Regions from separate parts of the Streptomyces sp. NPDC085900 genome, predicted to be linked through region 1. Evidence: riboswitches for the same ligand, from Rfam matches in the RefSeq annotation. Region 1 holds a riboswitch; each other region holds the start of a gene.
The links. Region 1 has a riboswitch for cyclic di-AMP ahead of ACIGDI_RS16010 (peptidoglycan DD-metalloendopeptidase family protein). Riboswitches for the same ligand answer to the same signal wherever they lie in the genome.
Positions count from the first base shown of each region.

Region 1 (5,820 bases):
GCCCAAAGATACGGCCGCTCTCGACCTCTGCCATGCAGAGGTCGAACTGCCGCTCCCCGGCTCACCTGCGCACCGCGGCGCCCGCTCCCGCGGGAGGCGGGAGGCGGAGCCACCACCTGGGAAACCGGGGACGCCCGGCGCCCATTCCCGCCGCCGCCACGGAACCTCGTCGGAGCCGTGATCCTGCCCCTCCCCCGGGCTCCGTTGACAAGCGGAGGCACCCTCTCGATACTGACCGACGATTCAGTAATTCCCCTCGCCGCCGTACCCGCCGGGGCGCTCGCCCCGCCGCCCGGTCCCCGTCTGATCGCCGTCTCCGAGGAGACCTCATGACCGCCCCCCTGATGTCGCTCACCTGGACCGACCACATCACCGGCCGCCAGGGCTTCCTGGTCGTCGACCGGCTGGTGCGCGGTGTCGCCAGCGGCGGACTGCGGATGCGCGAGGGATGCACGCTGGACGAGGTCACCGGCCTCGCCCGCGGGATGACCATGAAGGAAGCACTGCACTACAACCCCGAAGGTCGTTACGTCCCGCTGGGCGGCGCCAAGGGCGGCATCGACTGCGATCCCCGGGACGCGGCGGCCTACGGACTGCTGGTGCGCTACCTGCGCGCCATGAAGCCGTACGTCGAAGGCTTCTGGACCACCGGTGAGGACCTCGGCCTCACCCAGGACACGGTGGAGCGGGCGGCGGCCGAGGCGGGACTCGTCTCCACCATCCAGGCGGTGTACCCGCTGCTCGACGACGAGGTGACGGCGCGGCGGCGGCTCGCGGACGCCTTCGCCGTCGAGGTGGACGGCATCGGCCTGGACGAACTGGTGGGCGGCTGCGGCGTCGCGGAGTCGGCGCTGGCCGCCCTGGACCGGGCGGGCGTGCCGCACGCCGGGACGCGGGTCGCCGTGCAGGGTCTGGGCACCATGGGCGGGGCCACGGCCCGCTTCCTCGCGCGCGCGGGGCTCACGATCGTGGCGGTGGCCGACATCAAGGGCACCATCGCCAACCCGGCCGGCCTCGACGTGGAGGCGCTGCTGGCGGCGCGCGACGGGTACGGCACCGTGGACCGGGCGGTGTTGCGGCCCGGGGACCGCGAACTGCCGGGCGACGCCTGGCTGGCGGCCGAGGCGGAGGTGCTGGTGCCTGCGGCCGTCTCGTACGCGATCGACGCGGCGGACCAGGAGCGGATCCGGGCCCGTTGGATCGTCGAGGCGGCCAACATGCCCGTACTGCCCGAGGCGGAGGAACTGCTGGCCACGCGCGGTGTCACCGTGCTGCCCGACGTCGTCGTCAACTCCGGGACCAACGCCTGGTGGTGGTGGACCCTGTTCGGCGACATCGGCCCGGACGCGGACGAGGCGTTCGCCCATACGCGCCGCTCGATGCGCGCCCTGGTCGAGCAGATGCTGGCCCGCGCGGAGGCCGACGGCACGACCCCGCGCGCGGCCGCCCACGCCATCGTCGCGGACCGGCTGCCGGTGATCGCGGAGCGGTTCGGCTGGTACCGCTGAGGGCGGCGGCCGGAAGGGCCGGTCCACTGCCGACGACCTCGGGTCGAGGCACGCGGGCTGACCCGCGCGAAACGGCCGATCCGGGGCGGGAGTTGAGGACGCGCCCCGGATAGGGTCGGACACCATGACGATTCGTCTGTGCTGCCTGCTCTGGGCCCGTCCCGGCGCCGCCGGGGCCCTGGCCGCGTACGAGGACAAGGTGCTGGCCCTGCTCGGCGAGCACGACGGCCGGATTCTGCAGCGTGCGCGGGCCGACGGCGCCGAGGGCCGCCCGGACGAGATCCAGCTGATCGAGTTCGCCTCGCAGGCCGGTTACGACGGGTTCATGGCCGACGAGCGCCGCACGTCTCTGGCCGGCGATCGCGACGCGGCGATCGCCAGGACCGAGCTGTACCCGGTGGAACTGGTCGAAACAACGGTCTCACCCGGCGCCGTCAGGGACGACGGAATAGGGTGACGACGTGGCGAGAGTGCGGTTGAGCGTGGCCGAGCGGCGTGAGGAACTGCTGCGGGCGGCCATCCAGCAGATCGAGGCGCGGGGCGTGGCGGCGGTCAGGATCGCCGACGTGGCGTCGGCCCTCGGCGTCAGCAACGCCCTGGTGCTGTACCACTTCTCGACGAAGGAGAAGCTGGTCGCCGCCGCGTTCACCTACGCCGCCGAGGACGACCTGGCCCATCTGCGCAAGCTGCTCGGCCGTCGCACCACGGCGCTACGGCGACTGCGCGCCGCCGTGCGCTGGTACGCGCCGACCGGCCAGGCCAAGGGCTGGCGGCTGTGGATCGAGGGCTGGGCGGCGGCGCTGCGCGAGCCCGCGTTGCGGGAGGTGGCGCGGGACCTCGACAAACGGTGGAAGGCGGCGCTCGCCGAGGTCATCGCGGAGGGCGTGGCCGCGGGCGAGTTCCACTGCCCCGACCCCTTCGGTACGGCCCTGCGCCTGACGGCCCTGCTGGACGGGCTGGCGGTCCAGCTGACCTCGTACGCCGGAGCGGTCTCACGGGCCCGGGCGCAGGAGTGGGTGGACGAGGCACTGGCGCGCGAACTGGGTCTGGACCGAGCGGCGTTGACCGCTTCGCAGACATGAGCTCTGCAAGTAGGGACCATCACAGACCTGGGCCCTCTCGGGTTCGCCCAGTCACAGAATGAGGCCCCCCGGTTCGCACCAGGAGGCCCCACCCAGTCAACCGTCACGCGACGGCGGCGATCCGTGTCCGGATGTCCTCGGGTGACAGCGCGCCCTTCGCCGTGACGTGGTCGCCGGACGACTCGCCGCGCAGTCGGCGCCCGATCCACGGCACCAGGTACTCGCGCGCCCACTGCACGTCGTCCCGCCGTACCTCCAGCGTGCCGCGCGGCGGCAGCGGCGGCCAGGGCTGGTCGGGGTCGGCCGGGATCTCCAGGCCGAGGACCTGTCCGGCGCGCAGCGCCACGCGCGTGTGGCCCTCGGGCGAGAGGTGGAGCCGGTCGCCGTCCCACGCCCTGCGGTCCTGAACCGACTTCAGCGACCACAGGTCGAGCACGGGGCAGCCGTACCGGTCGGCGATGGCCCGCACATGCCCGTTGTAGGTGGCGATCTTGCCGCGCAGGTGCTTCAGCACGGGCACGCCACGGGTGTCGAACCCGGTCGTCACCATGACGGTGCCGGCGACCTGCGTGAGCCGGATGATCGCGCGCTCGAAGCGCTCGGCCACCTCGTCGGGGTCGGTGCCCGGCCGGATGATGTCGTTGCCGCCCGCGCAGAAGGAGACCAGGTCCGGGGCCAGCTCGACGGCCTGCGGGAGCTGGTCCGCAACGATCTGGTCGAGCAGTTTGCCGCGCACCGCGAGGTTCGTGTACCTGAAGTCGCCCTCGGGACGCCGGTCGGCGAGGAGTACCGCGAAGCGGTCCGCCCAGCCGACGAAGGCCCCGTCGGGGCCGGGGTCGCCGACGCCCTCGGTGAAGCTGTCCCCCACCGCGACGTACGACCCGATCACTGATCTGCTGTCACTCTTCGAATCGTCTGCCACAGCCGTCATGATTCACCTTCGAATGTGACCTACGCGACCGTAGGCAGGGCTTGACGGTCGGTGAGATAAGCCACTCGCAAAGTGTTGACCAAGGTCGGAATAACCCCTCGATGTGCGCTGTTGCTGGGTCAACAGTCGGACACACCGAAGGCCGGACCCGGGGATCGAGGTCCGGCCTTCGGCAGCGTGTCAGGCGGCGTGGCGGCGGGGGGTCAGCCGACGGCGACGCCCTTGGAGCGGAGGTAGGCGACCGGGTCCACGTCGGAGCCGTAGTTCGGCGTGGTCCGGATCTCGAAGTGCAGGTGCGGGCCGGTGACATTGCCCGTAGCGCCGGAGAGGCCGACCTGCTGGCCCGCGCTCACGCTCTGGCCGGCCGAGACGGAGAGCTGCGAGAGGTGCCCGTACTGGGCGTAGTAGCCGTCGGCGAGCCTGATGACGACCTGGTTGCCGTACGCGCCGCCCCAGCCGGCGGAGACGACGGTGCCCGCGCCCACGGCCTTGAGGGGGGTACCGGTGGGGACGACGAAGTCGACGCCGGTGTGGTAGCCGCTGGACCACATGCTGCCGGCCACGCGGTAGCCGGTGCCGACGGTGGCGCCGGAGACGGGGAGCTGGAAGCCCGTGGCGGAGGCGGTGGTCGCGGCAGCGCTGCGGGTGGTGCCCTCACCGGAGGAGGACGAGCGCTCCTTCGACGAGGTCGAACCCTGCGAGGACGAGGACTTGGCCGTGGAGGACCTGTGGGCGCTCGTCGCGGCCTTCTTGCCGATCGTGAGCTTCAGACCGGGGTGGATGAGCGACGGGTCGTCGCCGACGACGGTGCGGTTGTCGGCGTAGAGCTTGTGCCAGCCACCGCTGACGTGCTGCTCCTCGGCGATCTTCGAAAGGTAGTCACCGGACCGGACCGAATAGACGTGCACCGCCTTTTCGGAGGCGGAGTTCTTCTTTTCGGTCGCCTTCTTCACGGTATTCGGAAGGGACTGAACGGCCTTTTCCGAAACCGACTGGGAAGCGGACTGGGCGGTGGCCGCGTGGGCACCCGTGGCACCCATCAGCGGGAGGGCGAGCGCGGCGCCGCCGGTTCCGGCGACGGCGATGGAGCGAGTGAAGCGCTGGGACTTCGGACGACGGTGCTTACCCTTCGCGGGCATGGCGAATTCCTCTCCGGCGCCTGCGAGGTGAGCTGTCGGGTGCGGGCTGGAGATGCCCGGCCGCGCGCTGGTCGCGGCTGTACCCCTAGCCGTTCCGGAGACCGGAACAGGCGTTGTACCTGTGGGTCCCCCGCTCCTGCCGTACACGGGTGATTGGTGCGGGCTCCGGGCGGCGGCAGGATTGGGCGTCCGTCCGGATTGGTGTGGAACGTAAGCGACGAGGACGCGAAGGGACAAGCGACGGTTCCCCGTGAATCCGTTTCCCTTGATCCTCTGCGGAAATCCACGGTCACTCTCCGTGAATTTCCGCTTCGTCCCACTCTTCAATCCGCAGGAAAGACAGATTGATTACGTGAGCATGACGAGGTACGCACCGTCACGGCTATGACGCTGCTCACGTGACGCTGCTCCAGCTTCCCTTGTCACAGCGCGAGTTGGAATGAAGCCCAATCAACGCAGCAATTCGGACAGAAGAGTCAGATGCGGCGCAGGCGGAGAACTGCCGCATCGAGGTCGCCCCGAAGTCCGGTATGCAGACCGTGATGCAGCAATACGGCACCTCGATGCACTTCGCCCGTTTCGAGGCATTCGTACGACGCTGTCGGGTCGAGGGCACGCAGCCGCAGGGCCGGCACGGGCTCGCCGTAGCTCTGTGCCTGCAGCCAGGCGAGGACGACGCTCTGGTCCCCGCGCGCGTACTGCACGGCGCTCAGCCCGCCCGTCGGCGGCCTGAGGCGGTGGAGCTCGCCGTGCTGGACGAGCGGCCGGATCTCCTTGTAGAGGCTCACCCAGTCGCGGGCCTCGGCCAGCTCCTCCTCGGTCCACTGCGTGAGGTCCCCGCCCACCCCGAGCACTCCGGCCATGGCACTGACGAACCGGAAGCGCAGCGAGCTGACGCGCCCGTTGAGCTGGGTGTTGGGGCTGTCGGTGACCCAGGCGGCCATCACGCGCGCGGGGTGGATCTGGCTGAAGCCGTGCTGGATGGCGAGCCGGTCGAGCGGATCGGTGTTGTCGGAGGTCCACACCTGGTCCGTACGGCTCATGATCCCGAGGTCGATCCGTCCGCCACCGCCCGAGCAGGACTCGAAGACGACACCGGGGTGGGCCGCCCGCAGCCGGTCCAGCAAGGCGTAGAGGGTGTGGACGTGGTCGACCCAGAG
Region 1 is NZ_JBITSP010000004.1:414,426-420,245, forward strand. Features, by position in the region: gene ACIGDI_RS15990 (Glu/Leu/Phe/Val dehydrogenase dimerization domain-containing protein) at 330-1,508, shown strand; gene ACIGDI_RS15995 (hypothetical protein) at 1,633-1,965, shown strand; gene ACIGDI_RS16000 (TetR/AcrR family transcriptional regulator) at 1,970-2,590, shown strand; gene ACIGDI_RS16005 (SGNH/GDSL hydrolase family protein) at 2,694-3,479, opposite strand; gene ACIGDI_RS16010 (peptidoglycan DD-metalloendopeptidase family protein) at 3,725-4,660, opposite strand; cyclic di-AMP (ydaO/yuaA leader) riboswitch at 4,665-4,822, opposite strand; gene ACIGDI_RS16015 (alpha-galactosidase) at 5,137-5,820, opposite strand, start outside.

Region 2 (5,820 bases), on a different contig from region 1:
CTTCGGGCTCAAGACGATGGATCCGTACTCGAAGCTGCTGGAGGAACGGATCGTCTTCCTCGGGACGCAGATCGACGACACCTCCGCCAACGACGTGATGGCGCAGTTCATGCACCTCGAGTACCAGGACCCGGACCGGGACATCTCGCTGTACATCAACTCCCCGGGCGGCTCGTTCACCGCCATGTCGGCGATCTACGACACGATCCAGTACGTCGGCTGCGACGTGGAGACGATCTGCCTGGGGCAGGCGGGCTCCTCGGCGGCGGTGCTGCTGGCGGCCGGCACGCCGGGCAAGCGGTCCGCGCTGCCGGGCGCGCGCATGGTCATCCGTCAGCCCGCGCTGTACGAACCGGTGCAGGGTCAGGCCAGCGACCTGGCCATCCAGGCCGACGAGCTGTCACGGCTGCGCACCCGCCTGGAGGAGATGCTGGTACGGCACACGGGGCGGTCCCGGGAGCAGGTGACCGAGGACATCGAGCGCGACAAGATCCTCGACGCCCAGGAGGCGGTGGAGTACGGGCTGGTGGACCGGATCGTCCCCAGCCGCAGGTCCCCCCTCGCGCCGCCCGCGGGGAGGTGAGCGGCCGGTGCTGCCACCCGAACTCCCGCCGCTGCCCGCCCTCACGCGCGCCGAGGGCGAGTTGATCGACCGTTACCTCGACGTGGTCGACCTGCTCGGCCGCATCAACCCGGCGCACCACGGAGACACGTACCGCGGCCTCCGCGCCGCTCAGGCGCTGGTGACCAAGGCGGCCGAACTGCGCGACGCCCTGGTGCTGATGCACCAGCGGGGCGAGACCGAACTGCACGCCCCCACGCTGGGTCGGGCCATGCGGGTGCTGGACGGCGAGCGGCGTACGGCACGGGTCACCGTGCCGCCGCAGTCCGACAGTTGACGCGACCGTCCGGACCGGGCTTGAAACGGACCAAACGGCGTACCCCCTTTTGGAGTAGACGCGGCTGCTGTTTCGGGACCGTTCCGGTTGCGCAACACGCGTACCCAAAGGGCGGAATGGGACGTTCCGCCCCTGGTCCGGGGCTCCTCGATACCGCGACGGCTGTTCGAAAAACAGGGTGTCCACCCGAACGGGTGAGTGGTGAGTAACGCCACAAATCCCCGATTCCATTGGGATTTTCGGACATCAGTGAGCCAAGATCCCTGTCTGACGACAAGCCCCCGCCACAGCGGCGGGGCGATCCGGGCGGACGCCGAGTCCTGCCGCCGCCCGGATGACCGGTCGACAGGAGTGGATCGGCAGGAGTGGAGGACCCAAGCACGACGGGTCGCCGGCACGGTCACGCCATGACCGGACCGAGCAGCCCTTGGGGTGAAGCCGCAGCAGCGGCCGGGCAACTTCGCCAGCCCGAATCCGACAGGTCATCCTTCACAGGCGGCTGACGAAGGGTTGCGCATGACTGCGCTCAATCGTGTCCCGTCGCTGATGGTCCGGGCCGGCACGGCCTCGGCCCTCACTCTCGCCGCAGTGGGCGGCTCCGTCGTGCTCCCGGGCGTCGCCACCGACGCCGCGGCCGCGACGACGGCGACGAAGGCGCTTCAGGTAGCGGCGTCCAAAAAGGGATCCCCGTACAAGTGGGGCGCCACCGGACCGCGCCGCTTCGACTGCTCGGGGCTCACGCTGTACTCGTTCAAGAAGGCGGGCAAGAAACTGCCTCGTACGGCGGCCCAGCAGTACAACAAGTCCCACCACATCTCCGCGAGCCACCGCAAGGCCGGAGACCTGGTGTTCTTCCACTCGGGCTCGAACGTCTACCACGTGGGCATCTACGCCGGGAAGGGGAAGATCTGGCACGCCCCGAAGACCGGGGACGTCGTGAAGCTCCAGAAGATCTGGACCAGGAGCGTCTGGTACGGCCGGATCAGCTGACTCTCCCGTGGGGGTGGCGGCACCCTGACCTGCCGTCACCCCCACGGGGCTCGACACTTCTTCGCACCCAGGCGTATCGCGCCTGGGCGTCTTGGTTCACGGCTCCTGCTGCCCCGCCGTGACCGGCTGGGCCGGAACGGTCCACGGCAGTTCGATGGAGACCGTCTTGCCGCCCTCTCTCGTGGGCCGCACCCGCAGCTTGCCGCCGCACTCGGCCGCCAGCCAACGGATGATCACCATGCCCCGGCCGTTGTCCTGCTGGACCGCGGCCGGCAGCCGCTTGGGGAAGCGCGGATGGCTGTCGGTGACACCGATCCGCAGTTGCTCGTCACGGTCGAGCCGCAGGTCCACCGTGAAGGTGGGGGACTGCCCGAAGGTGTGCTGTACCGCGTTGGTGGCCAGTTCGGAGACAATGAGGCGGATCGTCTCGGCCGCTTCGGTGTGGGCGGGCAGACCCCATTCCGCCAGCGTGGTGACCACGTAGCCGCGAGCGGCGGAGACCGAGGCCGGCTCGCTCGGCAGAGTGACGGATGCTTCCAGGTGGTCTGCCATGGCGACGTCGTCCCTTTCCCACGGGACCGGAGTCCGACATGGAGCGGATGGTTCGAGTACGGTCCCGGACTGGTGCTTCTTCGCCAGACTGCCATTACCGCGACGGTCACGGGTGGCGATCCACCAAGATATGCATATATCTGTCGCTCAAAGCGGTGAACTCTACGACGGAAGACCGTATTTGGGCGCCCCGGAAGGAGTAAGGAGTACCGCATGCAGAACGGTCCCGCGGTGCGCCGCCGCAAGCTGGGCGCCGAACTGCGCGCCCTGCGCACGGGGGCGGGCCTCACCAGTGGTGAGGCGGCCCGGCTCGTGGGCTGGCACCAGTCGAAGGTGAGCCGGATAGAGACGGGCGCCAGCGGGGTGAAACCGGCCGATGTGCGGTTACTTCTCGACGCCTACGGTGTCGCGGACTCCCAACTGCGCGAGTTGCTTTTGGTGTTGGCGGGCTCCGACGAGGGGGGCGGGCGCCACCACTGGTGGCACGCCTATCGCGGAATTCTCCCGCCCACCTATCGCGACTTCATCAGCCTCGAGTCGCAGGCGAGCGCGATGCGCACGCTGGAGACGTCCGTCGTGCCCGGTCTGCTGCAAACGCCCGAATACGCGCGTGCGGTCACCCGCGCGGCGGTCGACGGACTGGACGACGAACGGCTGGACGCTCTGGTCGAGGTGCGGCTGGCCCGGCAGGACGTACTGCGCGCGGATCCGCCGTTGGAGCTGGCAGCGGTCCTGGACGAGGCGGTGCTGCACCGGGAGATCGGCGGTCCGGACGTCATGGCACGGCAACGCGAACGGCTCCTGGAAGCGGCCCGTCTGCCCCAAGTTCGGCTTCAGGTGCTGCCGTTCGCCGCCGGGGCACATGTCGGTGTCACAGGCCCTTTCGTAATCTTCTCATTTTCGCGCACTTCTGATCTGGACGTGGTTGTTCTCGACCACTTGACGAGTAGCCTCTACCTCGAACGGAAAGAAGACCTGGAGGCCTATACACAGGCCTTCAACGCCCTTCGGATTCATGCCCTTTCACCCGAGGACTCGTTGGATTACATCGCCGCGACAGTTTGACGGCGCGTAAGGAGGCACCATGTCCGCACTGCCTCGGAACGTACCTTCCAGCACCGAACTGCACGGCGTGCGGTGGCTGCGCAGCAGCTACAGCACGGGAGCGAACAACTGCGTCGAGACGGCACTGCCGCACTCCGGCCCATGGTCCGGACTGCTCGCGGTGCGCGACTCCAAGGACACCGCGGGACCCGCGCTGCTCTTCTCCCCCGAGAGCTGGGCGGGCTTCCTCGCGGTCGTCAGGTCCTGATCAGTCCGTGATCGCGCGGCACACGGCCGTGTCACGCCGACTCATGGTCGCGTCTCGCCGATCACCTTCACCGCATGTTCGATCTGCGCCCCGGAGAGGTCCGCGCGGGCGGTCAGCCTGAGCCGTGAGATGCCGTCGGGAACGGAAGGAGGACGGAAGCAGCCCACGGCGAGGCCTGCCGTACGGCAGTCGGCCGCCCATCGCACGGCCCCCTCCGGGGACGGAGCGCGCACCGAGACGACCGCGGCGTCCGGGCGCACCGCCTCGTGGCCCGCGGCGGTCAGCCGCGCGTGCAGTTCCGCCGCCACCTCGCGAGCCCGCGCCGCCCGCTCGGGCTCGCGGCGCAGCAGCCGCAGCGCGGCCAGGGCCGCCCCCGCCGCCGCCGGCGCCAGACCCGTGTCGAAGATGAACGTCCGGGCCGCGTTGACCAGGTGGTCGATCACCTTGGCCGGGCCCAGCACCACTCCGCCCTGACTGCCGAGCGACTTCGACAGCGTGGCCGTCACGACCACGTCGCCGTCGCCCGCGAGGCCCGCCGCCCATACGGCACCCCGGCCCCCGTCGCCCAGGACGCCGAGCCCGTGCGCGTCGTCGACCAGCAGCCCCGCGCCCCGCTCCCGGCAGGCGCCGGCGAAGGCGGCCAGCGGGGCCGCGTCCCCGTCGACCGAGAAGACGGTGTCGGAGACGACCACGGCCGGGCCGTCGTGGGTCCGCAGCGCCTTGCGCACCGCCTCCGGGTCCGCGTGCGGCACGACCTGCGTGCCGCCCCGGGCGAGCCGGCAGCCGTCGATCAGCGAGGCGTGGTTGCCCGCGTCGGAGACGATCAGCGAGCCGTGCGGGGCCAGCGCGGTGACGGCGGCGAGGTTGGCCGCGTAGCCGGAGGAGAAGACCAGCGCCGACTCGAAGCCGCAGAAGTCGGCGAGTTCCCGCTCCAGCTCGGCGTGCAGTTCCGTCGTACCGGTGACCAGGCGGGAGCCGGTGGAGCCGCCGCCCCAGGTCCGGGCGGCCTCGGCCGCGCCCTCGGCGACCTCGGGATGGTGGGTCAGCCCCAGGTAGTCGTTGCTCGCGAGGTCCAGGAGCGGGGAGTCGGCCGGGCGCGGACGAAGCCGCCGTACGAGTCCGGCGCGGCGGCGCAGTTCCGCCTGCTCGTCGATCCAGCCGAACGCCATGACTCCTCCGAGTGCTTTTGTAGGCAGTGGACAGACACTAGCCGGACCGGCCGCACCCCATGATGTGGCAATACCCACACGTCGAAGCGCACGTCTTGTTCATTCTCTCCTTGGCCCGGGGCGGGTCCGTAGGACAGGATCGGCTCTCATGGACCTGCTGAACACGCTGGTGGACAAGGGGCTTCGGCGCGAGCTGCCGACCCGCGAGGAAGCTCTGGCCGTCCTCGCCACTTCCGACGACGACGTGCTCGATGTGGTGGCCGCGGCCGGGAAGGTGCGCCGGCACTGGTTCGGGCGACGGGTGAAACTCAACTACCTCGTCAACCTCAAGTCCGGGCTGTGTCCGGAGGACTGCTCCTACTGCTCCCAGCGGCTCGGCTCCAGCACGGGCATCCTCAAGTACACCTGGCTCAAGCCGGAGCAGGCCTCCCAGGCCGCCGCGGCCGGTCTGGCGGGAGGCGCCAAGCGGGTGTGCCTGGTGGCGTCCGGGCGCGGTCCGACCGACCGTGACGTGGACCGGGTCGCGGGCACCATCAAGGCGATCAAGGAACAGAACGAGGGCGTGGAGGTGTGCGCCTGCCTCGGTCTGCTCTCCGACGGCCAGGCCGAGCGGCTGCGCGAGGCGGGCGCGGACGCCTACAACCACAACCTCAACACGTCGGAGTCGACGTACGGCGACATCACGACCACGCACACCTACGCCGACCGCGTCGACACCGTGAACAAGGCGCACGCGGCGGGTCTGTCCGCCTGCTCCGGCCTGATCGCGGGCATGGGCGAGAGCGACGAGGACCTGGTCGACGTGGTCTTCTCGCTGCGGGCGCTGGACCCGGACTCGGTGCCGGTCAACTTCCTCATCCCGGTCGAGGGCACCCCGCTGGCCGCGGAGTGGAACCTC
Region 2 is NZ_JBITSP010000002.1:148,348-154,167, reverse strand. Features, by position in the region: gene ACIGDI_RS05475 (ATP-dependent Clp protease proteolytic subunit) at 1-583, shown strand, start outside; gene ACIGDI_RS05470 (hypothetical protein) at 591-899, shown strand; cyclic di-AMP (ydaO/yuaA leader) riboswitch at 1,201-1,412, shown strand; gene ACIGDI_RS05465 (C40 family peptidase) at 1,416-1,889, shown strand; gene ACIGDI_RS05460 (ATP-binding protein) at 1,986-2,441, opposite strand; gene ACIGDI_RS05455 (helix-turn-helix domain-containing protein) at 2,655-3,506, shown strand; gene ACIGDI_RS05450 (DUF397 domain-containing protein) at 3,526-3,753, shown strand; gene ACIGDI_RS05445 (8-amino-7-oxononanoate synthase) at 3,795-4,922, opposite strand; gene bioB (biotin synthase BioB) at 5,071-5,820, shown strand, end outside.
Region 2: it holds a riboswitch for cyclic di-AMP, as region 1 does, so the genes downstream of both, ACIGDI_RS05465 (C40 family peptidase) here and ACIGDI_RS16010 (peptidoglycan DD-metalloendopeptidase family protein) in region 1, are expected to answer to the same signal.

Region 3 (5,820 bases), on a different contig from region 1:
CGGCGGTTACGACGCGAGCGGTTTCCAGACCGGCGCGCACGCGACGACGACCTTCGCCGCGGACCCCCTCTTCGGCAACCTCCCCGGCGACGCCACCGGTTCGTACGACACGGCCCACTGGTCCACCGGCGATCACCAGACCCCGCACTACGACGCCTACGCGGCCCAGCACCACGCCGCCTACGACACCGGCGTCTACGAGACGACCGCCTGGACCGGCGAGTACCAGCAGCTCTCCGCCATCCCGCCGCAGGCCACCGGGAACGACACCTCCGGCCACTGGGACGCGAGCGCCTGGCTGCAGCCGGACCAGGCCGGCGCCGCCAATGACCAGACCCAGCACTGGGAGTGGGGCACTCAGGCCTTCGACACCGGTGCGTACGACGCCACGCAGTGGAACTCCGACGGCGGGACACCCGCGGCAGGCGAACCGTTCGGGCAGCAGGCCACTGCCGTCTTCGACCAGGTCGAGCACGGCGCGTACGAGGAACACCCTCAGAACAGCTACGAGGAACACCCGCAGGACGACTACGCGGAACACCCTCAGGACGGGTACGAGGAACAGTCGCAGGACGACGGCGAGTTGACCGCCACGGGCGAGCTGCCTGCCGTAACGCCCCTGCTGGACGACCAGGAAGAGACGACGCCCGCTCCGGCGTCGCGCGCGGCCGCCCGGAACGCGTCCCGCTCCCGCCGCCGTACACCCGCCAAGCGCTCGGCGCTGCTGACCATCGCCGTCCCCTCGGCCTGTGTGATGGGGGTCGCGGGCATCGCGGCGGCCTCGGTCGGCACCTTCTCCTCCGACGACACCTCGACGACCGCCTCGGCCGCGCAGCCGGTGAAACCGGCCGCCGCCAACAACAAGCTGGACTCCCAGCTCGAGAGCCTGTCCGCGGGCGCCGACGACTTCGCCGACCGGGCGAGCCGGACGCAGGAACGCATCGACCTCAAGGCGCAGCAGGAGGCCGAGAAGAAGAAGGCGGCCGCGGAGGCGGCCCGCAAGGAGCGGCTGCGGCCCAAGTACGCCCTGCCGGTCGCCCAGCGCGGGCTGAGCGCCTACTTCGGCCAGGCCGGCATCAACTGGATGTCCGTGCACACCGGCATCGACTTCCCGGTCTCCTACGGCACGACGGTGATGGCCGCGACCGACGGCACTGTCCGCACGCAGTGGAACAGCGCCTACGGCAACATGATGATCGTGACCGCGAAGGACGGCACGGAGACGTGGTACTGCCACCTCTCCACCTACCGCGTCGCCTCCGGTACGACGGTGAAGGCCGGCCAGCCGATCGCGTACTCCGGCAACTCGGGCAACTCCACCGGCCCGCACCTGCACTTCGAGGTGCACCCGGCGGGCGGTTCGGCCATAGACCCGCTGCCGTGGCTGCGCAGCCACGGTCTCAACCCGACGTAGGCGCCACCGGCCGCCGTACGAGCCCCCGCTCCTGAGGAGCAGCGGGGGCCGTTTCGCGTCAGAGCTTCTCGACCGGCGCGTACCGCAGCAGCAGCCGCTTGGGCTTGGCGTCGCCGAAGTCGATCGTCGCCTCCGCGTTCCCACCCGTGCCCTTGACCGCGACGACCGTGCCGAGCCCGAACTGGTCGTGCGTGACCCGGTCGCCGACGGCCAGGGAGACCACCGGCTTCTCGGACGTCCGGCGCGTGGCGAAGCCCGACGCGCCCGACGCCGAGGACCGCGAGCGGGAGGACGACAGGGATGCGGCCACTCCGGACGCGGGACCGGAGGACATGGGTGCCGTGGCGCCCGTGCGCTTCCAGTCGACGTGGTGGGCCGGGATCTCCTCCAGGAAACGGGAGGGCGGGTTGTACGACGGCTGGCCCCAGGCGCTGCGCAGGGACGAGCGGGTCAGGTAGAGCCGCTCACGCGCGCGCGTGATGCCGACGTACGCCAGCCGCCGCTCCTCCTCCAGCTCCTTGGCCTGGCCGAGGGCGCGCATGTGCGGGAAGACGCCGTCCTCCATGCCGGTGAGGAAGACCACCGGGAACTCGAGGCCCTTGGCGGTGTGCAGGGTCATCAGCGTGATGACTCCGGAGCCGTCCTCCTCCTCGTCCGGGATCTGGTCCGAGTCGGCGACCAGGGCCACCCGCTCCAGGAAGTCGGAGAGTCCGCCGGAGGCCTCGCCCTCCGCGGTCTCCTGCTCGAACTCCAGGGCGACGGCGGCGAGTTCCTGGAGGTTCTCGATCCGGGTCTCGTCCTGCGGGTCGGTCGAGGCCTGCAACTCGGCGAGGTAGCCGGTCCGTTCGAGCACCGCCTCCAGGACGGTCGCGGGGCCCGCGCCGGAGTCGACGATCGTACGGAGGTCCTCCATCAGCGTGTTGAACTTCTTGACGGCGTTGGTGGACCGCGCGGCCATGCCGTACGCCTCGTCGACGCGGCGCAGCGCCTGCGCGAAGCTGATCTTCTCGCGCTGGGAGAGGGCGTCGATCATCGCTTCGGCGCGCTCGCCGATGCCGCGCTTGGGGACGTTGAGGATGCGGCGCAGCGGCACCGAGTCCTCGGGGTTGGCGAGGACCCGAAGGTAGGCCAGGACGTCCCGGACCTCCTTGCGCTCGTAGAAGCGGACGCCGCCGACGACCTTGTAGGGCAGGCCGACGCGGATGAAGACCTCTTCGAAGACACGGGACTGGGCGTTGGTGCGGTAGAAGACGGCGACGTCGCCGGCCTTCGCGTCGCCCGCGTCGGTGAGACGGTCTATCTCGTCGGCGACGAACTGCGCCTCGTCGTGCTCGGTGTCGGCGACGTAGCCGGTGATGCGCGCGCCGGCGCCGGCGTTGGTCCACAGGTTCTTCGGGCGGCGGGACTCGTTGCGCTCGATGACGGCGTTGGCCGCGGAGAGGATCGTCTGGGTGGAGCGGTAGTTCTGCTCCAGCAGGATCGTCGTCGCGTCCGGGTAGTCCTCCTCGAACTGGAGGATGTTGCGGATCGTCGCGCCGCGGAAGGCGTAGATCGACTGGTCGGCGTCGCCGACGACGCACAGTTCGGCGGGCGGGACGTCGTGCTCGTTCGGCGGGACGTCCTCGTCGTGGGCGCCCGTGCCCACGAGCTCGCGCACCAGCGCGTACTGCGCGTGGTTGGTGTCCTGGTACTCGTCGACCAGGACGTGCCGGAAGCGGCGGCGGTAGTGCTCGGCGACGTCCGGGAAGGCGCGCAGCAGGTTGACCGTCGTCATGATCAGGTCATCGAAGTCGAGGGCGTTCGCCTCGCGCAGCCGCGACTGGTACATGGCGTACGCCTGGGCGAGGGTCTTCTCGAAGCCGTCGGTGGCCTGGGCGGCGAAGTCCTCCTCGTCGATCAGCTCGTTCTTCAGGTTGCTGATCTTGGCGCTGAAGGACTTGGGCGGATAGCGCTTGGGGTCGAGCTCCAGGTCCCGGCAGACCAGGGCCATCAGGCGCTTGCTGTCGGCGGCGTCGTAGATCGAGAACGAGGACGTGAAACCGAGCTTCTTGCTCTCGCGGCGCAGGATGCGCACGCACGCGCTGTGGAAGGTCATCACCCACATCGCGTTCGCGCGTGGGCCGACGAGCTGCTCGACACGCTCCTTCATCTCACCGGCGGCCTTGTTGGTGAAGGTGATCGCGAGGATCTGGCCGGGGTGCACGTTCCGCGAGCCGAGGAGGTGGGCGATGCGGTGGGTGAGCACGCGGGTCTTGCCGGAGCCGGCGCCGGCCACGATGAGCAGGGGGGTGCCGGCGTGCACGACGGCCGCGCGCTGGTTCTCGTTCAGCCCGTCGAGGAGCGCGGCCGGGTCGATCGCCGGACGCGGGGCGCCGTCGCGGTAGTAGGAGTCCCGGTCCGGCGGTACGTCGAACTTCCCGCCGAACAGATCGTCCGGAACGGGCTCCGGTACGTGATCGTCCTCGGGCGGTGGCGGGGGTTCCTCGTGGCCGCGGGGGGCCTGGAGGTCCGCCAGGAAGCTGTCGTCAAAGAGGCTGCTCATCGCTCTCCGAGTCTAGGGGGCCCCACTGACAGCCCGCCGCCGCCCTGAGAACATCGCCGGATCCGGACCGGATCCGATACCGCCGCACACGCTGCCGCACCCCTCCGCCACGGTCTGTGACCAGCGGCGACCGGTTGACCAAAGGTCACGAAAATGTATCGGGCATATCGAACATCATCCTTCACAGAGGCCACACGAGTTGGCTACCGTTCCGCGCAGGCCATACGACCCCCACCGGCGAACGTCGCCGGGCCGCGTGGCCTCCGCCGAGTCCGGGGCGCCGCCGCGCCGTCCGGAGCCGGGGACCCAACCGACCTTGGGGTGAATCGGCCCGACCCCCTCGCGGGGAGCGGACCGTAGGGCAACCCTTCCGAACCACCCGCCCGAACCCGACAGCTAACTCGGTAGGCGGAGCATGGAAGGAGTCGCCTCCCTTGGCGTCGCACCGCAAGTCGCGCCCCGCGGGAACGCGTGTACCAGGCATACGCACCCCCGCTCTCGCCACGGCCGCCCTCACCTCCGTGGCACTGCTGTCCCAGACGGCCGACGCAACACCCTCCACCGACGGCCGGCCCAGCCTCGAGGAGGTCGAGAAGAAGGTCGACGACCTCTACCGCCAGGCCGAGTCGGCCACCGAGAAGTACAACGCGGCCAAGGAGAAGACCACCAAGCAGCGCAAGCAGGTCGACACCCTCCTCGACGACGTCGCCAAGCGCGCCCAGAAGCTCAACCAGGAGCGCGAGCAGCTCGGTTCCTTCGCCGCCGCCCAGTACCGCACCGGGGCCGCCGCACCCGACACGGCGACCTTCCTGCTCGCCGACTCCCCGCAGGACTACTTCGACCAGACGCAGCTGATGGGCCGGCTGACCTCACGTCAGAAGACCGCGGTCGACGACTACTTCGCCGAGCAGTCGGCGACGATGAAGAAGCGCGAAGAGGCCTCCCGGAGTCTGGAGACGCTCACCCGGACGCAGAGCGACCTGCAGACCGCCAAGTCCACGGTGCAGCGCAAGCTCAGCTCCGCGCGCGAGCTGCTGTCGAAGCTGACGGCCCAGGAGAAGGCGCGGCTCGCTCAGATCGAGAAGCAGAAGCAGGAGGAGGCCGCCCGCAAGGCCGCCGAGCTGGCCAAGCAGCAGGCGGCCGCGCAGGCCGAGGCAGCGGCCGCGACCCAGGACAGCGGCTCCACGTCCACGTCCGGCACCAGCACCGGTACCGGTACGGGCACCTCGGACTCCTCGTACGCCACCAAGGCCGCGAAGGCGATCTCGTTCGCCCGCGCGCAGATCGGCAAGCCGTACGTCTGGGGCGCCACCGGCCCCGGCTCCTACGACTGCTCCGGTCTCACCCAGGCCGCCTGGAAGGCCGCCGGCGTCACGCTCCCGCGCACCACCTACGACCAGGTGAACGCCGGCACCACCGTCTCCCTCACCGACGCCCAGCCGGGAGACCTGATCTTCTTCTACGACGACATCAGCCACGTCGGCATCTACATCGGCAACGGCATGATGATCCACGCCCCGAAGCCGGGCGCTTACGTCCGCGAGGAGTCGATCTACTACGGCGGCGAGTCCATCATCCACAGCGTGGTCAGACCGGCGTGAGCCCGGCGCGTCAGCGACAACAGGGGCGCACGGCAATCACCGTGCGCCCCATCGCGCCACCACTCGCCCGCGTCAGGTCCACAGCACCGCGATGAAGATGTTCGCCGTGGTGAGCGCGCCCACCAGCCCGAACATGCTCTTGTCCACCTTCTCCTCGTCCCGCTTCACGTAGACCAGGCCGAGGATCACGATCAGCAGGGCCAGCTTCAGGCCGATCTTGACGTTGTTGACGTGGTGGTCGTCGGCCTGGTTGAGGCCGACCA
Region 3 is NZ_JBITSP010000003.1:711,572-717,391, forward strand. Features, by position in the region: gene ACIGDI_RS12695 (M23 family metallopeptidase) at 1-1,414, shown strand, start outside; gene pcrA (DNA helicase PcrA) at 1,473-3,956, opposite strand; cyclic di-AMP (ydaO/yuaA leader) riboswitch at 4,211-4,382, shown strand; gene ACIGDI_RS12705 (NlpC/P60 family protein) at 4,391-5,557, shown strand; gene ACIGDI_RS12710 (hypothetical protein) at 5,630-5,820, opposite strand, start outside.
Region 3: it holds a riboswitch for cyclic di-AMP, as region 1 does, so the genes downstream of both, ACIGDI_RS12705 (NlpC/P60 family protein) here and ACIGDI_RS16010 (peptidoglycan DD-metalloendopeptidase family protein) in region 1, are expected to answer to the same signal.